One region of the Arthrobacter sp. FW306-06-A genome, then DNA from elsewhere that is predicted to be linked to it. Evidence: riboswitches for the same ligand, from Rfam matches in the RefSeq annotation. Region 1 holds a riboswitch; each other region holds the start of a gene.
What was found. Region 1 has a riboswitch for glycine ahead of gcvP (aminomethyl-transferring glycine dehydrogenase). Riboswitches for the same ligand answer to the same signal wherever they lie in the genome.
Positions count from the first base shown of each region.

Region 2: it holds a riboswitch for glycine, as region 1 does, so the genes downstream of both, LFT49_RS22725 (methylenetetrahydrofolate reductase) here and gcvP (aminomethyl-transferring glycine dehydrogenase) in region 1, are expected to answer to the same signal.
Region 3: it holds a riboswitch for glycine, as region 1 does, so the genes downstream of both, gcvP (aminomethyl-transferring glycine dehydrogenase) here and gcvP (aminomethyl-transferring glycine dehydrogenase) in region 1, are expected to answer to the same signal.

Region 1 is NZ_CP084552.1:934,907-938,177, reverse strand. It holds gene gcvP (aminomethyl-transferring glycine dehydrogenase) at 1-1,857, opposite strand, end outside; glycine riboswitch at 2,047-2,144, opposite strand; gene LFT49_RS04495 (TetR/AcrR family transcriptional regulator) at 2,238-2,774, opposite strand; gene LFT49_RS04490 (MFS transporter) at 2,859-3,271, shown strand, end outside.
Region 2 is NZ_CP084552.1:550,215-553,485, reverse strand. It holds gene LFT49_RS02730 (LamB/YcsF family protein) at 1-109, opposite strand, end outside; gene LFT49_RS02725 (hypothetical protein) at 93-902, opposite strand; gene LFT49_RS22725 (methylenetetrahydrofolate reductase) at 972-1,862, opposite strand; glycine riboswitch at 2,016-2,115, opposite strand; gene purU (formyltetrahydrofolate deformylase) at 2,207-3,133, opposite strand; gene cycA (D-serine/D-alanine/glycine transporter) at 3,130-3,271, opposite strand, start outside.
Region 3 is NZ_CP084552.1:546,455-549,725, forward strand. It holds gene gcvP (aminomethyl-transferring glycine dehydrogenase) at 1-1,569, opposite strand, end outside; glycine riboswitch at 1,723-1,822, opposite strand; glycine riboswitch at 2,140-2,237, shown strand; gene cycA (D-serine/D-alanine/glycine transporter) at 2,391-3,271, shown strand, end outside.

The DNA of each region.
Region 1 (3,271 bases):
GGCGGTGGCCACGACGACGACCTTCATGCCGGCCAGCACGGCGGAGGCGGCGTTGGTGCCGTGCGCCGAGGCCGGGATCAGGCAGATGTTGCGCTGCTGGTCGCCGCGGGAGTGGTGGTAGCCGCGGATCGCCAGCAGACCGGCGAGTTCACCCTGCGAGCCGGCATTGGGCTGGATGGACACCTGGTCGTAGCCCGTGATGGCGGTCAGGTCCGCTTCAAGGTCGGCGATCAGTTCACGCCAGCCGGCCGTCTGGGAGTCCGGCGCGAACGGGTGGATGGAGGCGAACTCCGGCCAGGAAATGGCTTCCATCTCGGCCGTGGCGTTCAGCTTCATGGTGCATGAGCCCAGCGGAATCATGGTGCGGTCCAGGGCCAGGTCACGGTCCGAGAGCTTACGGATGTAGCGCAGCAGCTGCGTCTCAGACCGGTGGGTGTTGAACACCGGGTGCTGCAGGTAGTCGGAGGAACGCTCGACGGCGGCCTCCAGCCCGAAGCCCTCGCCGCCGCCAACGGAACTCCCGGAAACGGTGGCGCCAAAGATGTCGCCCACCTGGGCGACGATGGCCGGCGTCGTGGTTTCATCAAGGGCGATGCCCACGGTGTCGGCGTCGATGCTGCGCAGGTTAATGCCCCGGGCCTCGGCGTCGGCGATGACGGCGGCAGCGCGGCCGGGGACGCGGACCGTCAGGGTGTCGAAGAAGCTCGCGTGCAGGACCTCAACACCGGCAGCCGTAAGCGAGGCCGCCAGGGTACGGGCGTGGCTGTGCGCCGTTACGGCAATTGCCTTGAGGCCGTCCGGGCCGTGGTAGACGGCGTACATGGACGCGACGATGGCCAGCAGCGCCTGGGCTGTGCAGATGTTGGACGTGGCCTTCTCGCGGCGGATGTGCTGCTCACGGGTCTGCAGCGCCAGGCGATAGGCGGGAACACCGGCGTCGTCCTTGGAGACACCCACCAGGCGGCCGGGCAGCGAACGCTCCAGGCCCTTGCGGACGGCCATGTAGGCGGCGTGCGGGCCGCCGAAGAACAGCGGCACACCAAAACGCTGGGCGGAACCCACGGCGATGTCGGCGCCCTGCTCGCCCGGAGGAGTGATCAGGGTCAGTGCCAGCAGGTCCGCTGCCACCGTGACCAGGGCGCCGCGCTCCTTGGCGGCACTGATGACTGCGGACTGGTCCCAGACGCGTCCGGAAACGCCGGGCTGCTGCAGCACGATGCCGTTGATGTCGCCTTCGGGCAGGCCCTGGGACAGGTCGGCGACCTCCACCTCGAAGCCCAGCGCCTCGGCGCGGCCCTTCACGATGGCAATGGTCTGGGGCAGGACGTCGGCGTCCAGCACGGTCTTGCCGTCGGCGGCGGGCTTGGCCTTGTTCGCGCGGCGCATCAGGAGCACGGCCTCGGCCACGGCGGTGGCTTCATCCAGCAGCGAGGCGTTGGCGATGGGCAGGCCCACCAGGTCCTGCACCATGGTCTGGAAGTTCAGCAGGGCCTCGAGCCGGCCCTGGGAGATCTCCGGCTGGTAAGGGGTGTAAGCGGTGTACCAGGCCGGGGACTCAAGGATGTTGCGGCGGATCACCGGCGGAGTGACGGTATCGAAGTACCCCTGGCCGATCAGCTGCACGGCCGTCTTGTTCTTCCCGGCAAGCTTCCGAAGCTCCGTGAGGACCTCGACCTCGCTGAGGGCGTCCTGGAGGCGGAGGGCGGTTTCCTGGCGGATGACCTTGGGAACGGCCGTGTCAACCAGGGAATCGACCGTGTCGTAGCCCACGGCTTTGAGCATGGTGTCGACGTCGGCCTGGCGGCGGGCGCCGATATGGCGGTCTACGAAGGTGGTGGAGGCTGGGGTAACCGACACGAAGGAACTCCATTTACTCAGGCGGCGCAGGGTACGCCACAGCTATTCGGGTTCCTCCCCGCTCTGTATTGGACCTGAGAGTTTCCGCGGAGCCTGCCCGGCAGGACCCGCTTGCACCGTCGGTGAGCACGGCAGTTCTTTCGCTCCCCAAGGGAAGAAGGACAACTGCCTGCTGCTTTCCAGAGGCGCCTCGCCGCGGCGGTACAGGGGCCTGCGAGATTCCTGGGGAGGATTTGCTCCTACGGCGCCTGCCTGTACTTCCGGCAGAACTCTCCCGCCGCAGATCAAAGGCTATTCACTTGTTGGCCGTGACGGCCGGTGGCGGCCCTCACAACTCTCCATTGTCCTACGCACCCACCCCTCCCGGCAAATGGCAAATCCTACCTGCGGAGCCGCTCCAGGGCGGCGAGGAGTTCCTCCACGTCAGCGGCGGCTCCCCCCGCCGGCGCGGGGGCCACCGACAGCATTGCGTTGAAGTAGAGGCCATCACCCATATAGAGAACTGCCTTCGCCAAGCCCGGACCGACATCCGCCGCAATCTCGTCCAACCAGCGCTGCTGGATGGCCGCGAACCGGCGCCGTGTCTCCTGATGCGCCACCTCGGCAAGCCTGGTGGCGGCGACGATGGCCCTGTCCAGCGGCGTGTCCGCCCATACCGAGGAACGGATGAAGTACGCCGCCGCGCCTTCATCGGCCGAGGCCATGGCATCGGCGTCTTCCCGGGCAAGGCCCTCCAGTCGGTCCAGCAGCACGGCAATGAGCGCTTCCTTGTTGGGAAAGTGGTAGAGCAGGCCGCCCTTCGACACGCCGGCCTTCCGGGCTACGGCGTCAAGGGTGGCAGCGCGCTCCCCCACCTCGATCAACAGGGACTCGAAGGCATCAAGGACCGCGTCGCGGGCTACAGGCTTTCGGGGCATGCTTCCCATCATGCCCTTCCCCGGGCGGGAAGACGGAACCGGCAGCCATTTCAAACTATACCGTCCGGACGGTATAGTTATTTCATGACGACTTTCACCAGCCCTGCGCCCACAGGCGCGGACAAGAACGCCCCGCGGCAGCCGTGGCGTGACTGGCTGGCGCTGGCCCTGCTGATGTTTCCCGTGCTCCTGGTCGCCGTGGACAACACCGCGCTGACCTTCGCACTGCCGGCCATTGCGCGCGCCCTGGAACCCACCGGGGTGCAGCTGCTCTGGATCGTGGACGCCTATCCCCTGGTACTGGCCGGCCTGCTGGTATCCATGGGGAGCCTCGGCGACCGGATCGGGCGCCGGAGGCTCCTGGTCATGGGCAGCCTCGGCTTCGCCGCGATCTCTGCCGCCACGGCCTTTGCCCCCACACCGGAGTGGCTGATCGCCGGCCGTGCAACCCTGGGCTTCTTCGGGGCCATGCTGATGCCGTCCACGCTGTCGCTGAT
Region 2 (3,271 bases), 380 kb from region 1:
CGTGCAGGCCGCAGGCCACGTTGGCACTGGTGATCAGCTGGAACATGGCCGGGTCGCCTCCTGCCGTCCAGGAGCCGAATGATTGGCCTACGTCAGCGTTGAGATCCAAGTATGTTGCCTTCCAGCGTCAGGTGGTCCGGTCCGGCAGCTGCGGTCAGCTCCCCGGGAATGGTGTCCGGCATCGGCCCGAACGCCTCACGGGCATTCTTGGCCACTGCACGACCCATCACGAGGTTACCGGCTCCACCCACAACGGCCCCTATGCCGAACGGGAGGGCCCTGCCAAACAGGGCGGTACCCTGCCGCTTGAGCAGGTTCTTTAGGAAGGCGTGCTGGATTCTCTTTCGGACGCTGCCGAAGCCCGGACCCACCATCGACTTGGAGAGCACATTGCCCCAATTATTGGCGGCGCTGTTGCCGCTGCCGGAGGCCTGGCCACTCAGCGTTCCCAGCAGGGCGGTACCCTCCTCGCCGAGCATGATGGCCATGACCATGGTGCCGGCCTTCTCCGGGTTGGTGAGGCGGATGCCGTGAAGTTCGGCCAGCGAGGTTGCGTAAAGCGCTGTTGCCTCCAGGAAGCCTACGGTGGCAGCGGCTGAGAGTCCCAGCGACGCCACTGTTCCAACCCCGGGAACGACGGCGGTTGCGCCCACCAGTGCGCCCCCTCCGGCGACGGCACGCAAGTAGTCGCGCTCTGCAATGTCTGCCAGTTGCGCGGCGGTGGCACGGGGATGCTTCTTCTGGAGCCGCCGGATGTAGGCAACCACCAGGGGCCGCTGGATCTGTACTGCCTTCAGGAGCATGTTGTGAACGCCGGGCTTGGGCTTGCCGTCAGCGTCAAACATCGCATTGTGGGCGGTTTCCTGTGCGATGCGTAATGCGGGATTGCTGCGCCGGGCCATGGTCACCTTCATTCAATCGACCTGCAGCGGGTTAGCTGCCGTGCACTTTCCATCCTATGTGGATAAACACTAAGCATGCTTAACTTCCCGCGTCCCGTACCTCTGCCCTCCTGGCAACCGCCCGTTAGCTGGCGTCCGCCAGATTATTGAAGGTGAAAACGTGGGCACCCTCCACCACTCCGCCGTCCTCCAGTTTGGGTCAGGATCGTCGTGGGCGAGTAAAGACCGCCTTTGAGCAGGCGGCGGCCCAGGGGGCCACGCCGGTTCAGGAGTTTCAGGGATGGGCCCACGCCAATTTTCAGGGCGGCCCGAATCAGCTGCGCCCGGGGAAAGGCGCCCGGATACCCCTGCCCACACAGGCAGCCGCACACCTTCCCGGCGCAGCGTTTCGGCGTACCACTGGATGCGGGGAGCCGAGAAGCACAGCTGTGTCACCACCCGCGAGGCCAGATGCTGCTTCTCCAGCAAAGCATCAAGCATGTGCAGTTCAGTTTGGCTCGGATGTCCTTCCGGGTAGCCCGCCACGCCGGCCCGGATCCGGCCACCGGACAGTTCCGCGAGGTCTTCCAGCAGCCGAAGGCTGCTGTCGTAGGGCCCGGCCGGTTCCCCTGCGTCACCACCGACGGCGAAAACCTCGGCAATACCGGCATCGTGGCAGTTCCGGACTACACCGGCCAGCTGCGCCCGGCTTTCGATGCTTCGTGCGGCCAGGTGCGGAACAACCTCAAAGCCGAGGTAGGCAAGCTCGATGGCTGTGCGAATGCTTGCCCCTACACCTTCGCGGGGCAAGCAGGACACCGTCAGCGCCGTCCCGGCAGGTACGTCGGCCTGGACGCGGGCGGCAATGCCCTCAGCGGGAATGATTTGAATCTGGACCGGCAGCTCCCGCCTGAAACCGCCGGTGGGCTGGTCGGCAGGCACTGATGCATGGGATGGTGCCGTAAGGGACTGAGGCGTCATGAGGAACTCCAGGTTCGGCCGGCCACGGGTGGCTCGGCATGGATCGGGTCCCTCCCCGCTCTGTATTGGACCTGAGAGATTCCGCAAACCCAGCCGGGGCCTGCTTGCACCGTCGGTGAGCGCTGCCGGAGCAGCACTGCTTTCCAGAGTCGCCTCGCCGTGACGGTACATGGGCCTGAGAGATTCCTGGGGAGGATTTGCTCCTACGGCGCCTGCCCGGTAATGGCCGGGAGAACTCTCCCGCCACAGCTCGAAAGGCTGTCTTCAGATGTAGTGGTTCAACGGCCGGCGCCCGTCCCGTCACTGGATGGGATGCGGCGCCGGCCGCATGGATGGGCCGGCAATCAGCGCAGAATGACCGTCCGGTTGCCGGACAAAACGATTCGTCCTTCAGCATGCCAGCGCACCGCATTGGTAAGTGCCTTGCATTCAGCGTCGCGGCCAACGGTGACCAGGTCAGAGGCGGAATACGTATGGTCCACCTCGATCACCTGCTGAGAGATGATGGGTCCCTCGTCCAGCTCCGAGTTGACGTAGTGGGCAGTCGCGCCCACCGTTTTGACGCCGCGCTCGTACGCCTGGTGGTAGGGCTTTGCACCCTTGAAGCTGGGCAGGAACGAGTGGTGGATGTTGATGGCCTTGCCACTGAGTCGGGTAGTGGCTTCGTCGCCGAGTACCTGCATGTAGCGGGCCAGCACCACCAGTTCCACGGCGTAGTGGTCTACCAGCTCCAGCAGGCGCTCTTCAGCATCCGCCTTGGTATCCGGGGTCACGGGAATGTGATGGAACGGAACACCGTGCCAGGCGGCAAGGGGTTCCAGGTCCGGGTGGTTGGACACCACGGCGGCAATTCGGACGGGCAACTCGCCACTGCGGGCACGGAACAGGAGGTCGTTGAGGCAGTGGTCGTACTTGGACACCATCACCAGGATGGGCTGCTTGCGGCCATGCCGTTCCAGGCGCCAGTCCATCCGCCATTCCCGGGCCACTTGTTCAAAACCGGAGCGGAGGCGGTCGAGTTCCATCTCTACCTGCGAGGTGACGTGGATGCGCATGAAAAACCGGCCGCTTGCCCTGTCGCCAAACTGCTTGATGTCCACGATGTAGCATTCCTGCTCCAGCAGGTATGCCGCCACCGCCTGGACAATGCCAAGGGCATCCGGGCAATGGAAGGTCAGCACGAATTCCTTGCCGGTTTCGGGAACCATGGCCTGGCGCTGTCCGGCCGCGGCCGTGCCCGCCTGCGATGTGCGGGTTTCCGTGCCGATCACCGCTTGACCCGCTCTTCCCCCACTTCTGCGGCGGCACCCGGACGGGAAGCCTTGCCGGATGCGGCGTCGGCGAAGTCCTGGTCTGCCTGCAGTTCAGCCTGGAACGTGGCAAAACGGGCCTGGTGTGCGGGCCGGCGG
Region 3 (3,271 bases), 390 kb from region 1:
CTCGGGCCAGGAGATGGCTTCCATCTCGGCGGTCGCGTTCAGCTTCATGGTGCACGAGCCCAGCGGAATCATGGTGCGGTCCAGCGCCAGGTCGCGGTCTGAGAGCTTACGGATGTAGCGCAGCAGCTGCGTCTCGGACCGGTGGGTGTTGAACACCGGGTGCTGCATGTACTCGGAGGTCCGGAGTACCTCTGCGGGGAGGTCGAAGCCCTCGGCGTCCACCACCGGGCCGGCACCAAAGGCGACGGCGATCGCGGACAGGATTTCCGGCGTCGTGGTTTCATCCGTGGAGACACCGATGGTGTCGGCGTCGATGTAGCGCAGGTTGATGCCGCGTGCTTCAGCTGCGGTGATGACCTTTGCGGCCTTGCCGGGAACTGAGACGGTGACAGTGTCGAAGAACGTCTCGGTGGCCAGTTCCCGTCCGGCGGCCTTGAGGGTGGTGGCGAGGACGCGGGCGTTGTTGTGGACGCGCTCGGCGATGGCCTTCAGGCCGTCCGGGCCGTGGTAGACGGCGTAGAAGGAGGACACGATGGCCAGCAGCGCCTGCGCCGTGCAGATGTTGGACGTGGCCTTCTCGCGGCGGATGTGCTGCTCGCGGGTCTGCAGCGCCAGGCGGTAGGCCGGGAGGCCGGCGTCGTCCTTGGAAACACCCACCAGGCGGCCGGGCATGGAACGCTCCAGGCCCTTGGCCACGGCCATGTAGGCGGCGTGCGGGCCGCCGAAGAACAGCGGCACCCCGAAAGGCTGGGTGGAGCCGACGGCGATGTCGGCACCCTGCTCGCCCGGAGGGGTGATCAGGGTCAGGGCCAGCAGGTCAGCGGCCACCGTCACCAGCGCGCCGCGCTCCTTCGCTTCGGCGATGACGCCGGCGTGGTTGAAGACGCGGCCGGAGACGCCGGGCTGCTGGAGCACGATCCCGTTGATCGCGCCTTCAGGGAGTCCCTTGGACAGGTCGGCGACCTCAACCTCGAAGCCGAGCGCCTCGGCGCGGCCCTTGACGATGGCGATGGTCTGCGGCAGGACGTCGGCGTCCAGCACGGTCTTGCCGTCGCGGGCGCCAGCGTTTTGGCCGCTGGCCTTATTGGCCCTGCGCATCATCAGTACGGCTTCGGCCACGGCGGTGGCTTCATCCAGCAGCGAGGCGTTGGCGATGGGCAGGCCCACCAGGTCCTGGACCATGGTCTGGAAGTTCAGCAGCGCCTCCAGCCGGCCCTGGGAAATTTCGGGCTGGTACGGCGTGTAGGCGGTGTACCAGGCAGGGGCTTCCAGGATGTTCCGTCGGATGACGGCAGGGGTGATGGTGTCGTAGTAGCCCTGGCCGATCATCTGCACGGCAGTCTTGTTCTTGGCGGCGAGCCTGCGCAGTTCCGCAAGCACCTCAACCTCGCTCAGGGCGCCCTTGAGCGCGAGCGGCTTGGACTGGCGGATCGAACTGGGGACAGCGATGTCCACCAGGCCGTCAACGCTGTCATAGCCAACGGCCTTGAGCATGGTGTCGACGTCAGCCTGGCGGCGTGCACCAATGTGCCGGTCCGCAAAGACAGACGGTTGGGATTGAATCGTCATGAGGAACTCCAGGTTTGGCCGGCCACGGGTGGCTCGGCATGGATCGGGTCCCTCCCCGCTCTGTATTGGACCTGAGAGATTCCGCAAACCCAGCCAGGGCCTGCTTGCACCGTCGGTGAGCGCTGCCGGAGCAGCACTGCTTTCCAGAGTCGCCTCGCCGTGACGGTACATGGGCCTGAGAGATTCCTGGGGAGGATTTGCTCCTACGGCGCCTGCCCGGTGATGGCCGGGAGAACTCTCCCGCCACAGCTCGAAAGGCTTATTGAAATATGGGTGATTCGGCTCACAAGTTACAGGATGGCGCCCCCGGAGAGCAAATCGGTCCGCCATGCAGCGCGCTGGCAAGTACAGGTGCGTTACGCGGCGACCGTAATGCCGGGCTTGACTTTTGTTCGTGACGGACGCCACACTGAACCCCGTGATCCGGCCGGGCAGCGGAACTGGCCCAAAGAACGCTGGGCGCTCCGTCGCCGGCTGTGATTACCGGAGGCCCCGAAATGCACCGTGCGGCTTGAAGTCCACGGCGGATGCACTCCGATAACTGAACACTGATTTACCAATTAACGCTTTTGACCTGCGGCGGGAGAGCCCTGCCGGTACGTTCAGCAGGCGCCGTAGGAGCAAACCCTCCCCAGGAAACTCTCAGGCCCACGTACCGCCGCGGTGAGGCAACTCTGGAAAGCAGCCAGGCCCTGTCCTGGCTCACCGACGGTGCAAGCACGCCATCCCGGCGCGTGGAAACTCTCAGGTCCCAGACAGAGCGGGGAGGAAATCCAATCTTTGCGACACCCCGGGTGCCGCTCGAACGATGGAGTTCCTCAATGACGACCCACTCCCCGACGTCCCCCGGAAGCGGAGCCCCGCACCTGGAGCGGCAGCTCAGCAACCGCCACATCCAACTGATCGCCATTGGCGGCGCAATCGGCACCGGCCTGTTCATGGGTTCCGGAAAGACCATTTCGGCAGCCGGCCCCTCGGTGATCTTCGTGTACATGATCATCGGCTTCATGCTGTTCTTCGTTATGCGTGCCATGGGCGAACTGCTGCTCAGCAACCTCAACTACAAGTCGTTCAGCGATTTCGCCGCAGACCTGCTGGGCCCCTGGGCCGGCTTCTTTACGGGCTGGACCTACTGGTTCTGCTGGGTCATCACCGGCATCGCTGATGTCATTGCCATCGCGGGCTACTCCCGTGAACTGTGGCCCGGGGTGCCCCTGTGGATCCCCGGCTTGGCCACCGTGGCCATCCTGCTCCTGCTGAACCTCACCACCGTCAAGGCCTTTGGCGAGACGGAGTTCTGGTTCGCTCTGATCAAGATCATTGCCATTGCAGCTCTGATCATTGTTGGCCTGTTCATGATCTTCACCGGTTTCCAGTCCGACGCCGGCCCTGCCACCTTCACCAACCTGTGGAGCCACGGCGGATTCTTCCCGAACGAGTTCATGGGCTTCGTGGCCGGCTTCCAGATCGCAGTCTTCGCCTTCGTGGGCATCGAACTGGTGGGCACCACCGCGGCCGAGGCCAAGAACCCTGAGCGGAACCTGCCCAAGGCCATCAACTCCATCCCCATCCGCGTGCTGCTCTTCTATGTAGGTGCCCTCATCATCCTGATGGCTGTCACCCCCTGGACCGAGTTCAGGGCAGGCCACAGCCCGTTCATCGCCATGTTCTCCCTGGCGGGCCTGGGTGCCGCCGCCACCGT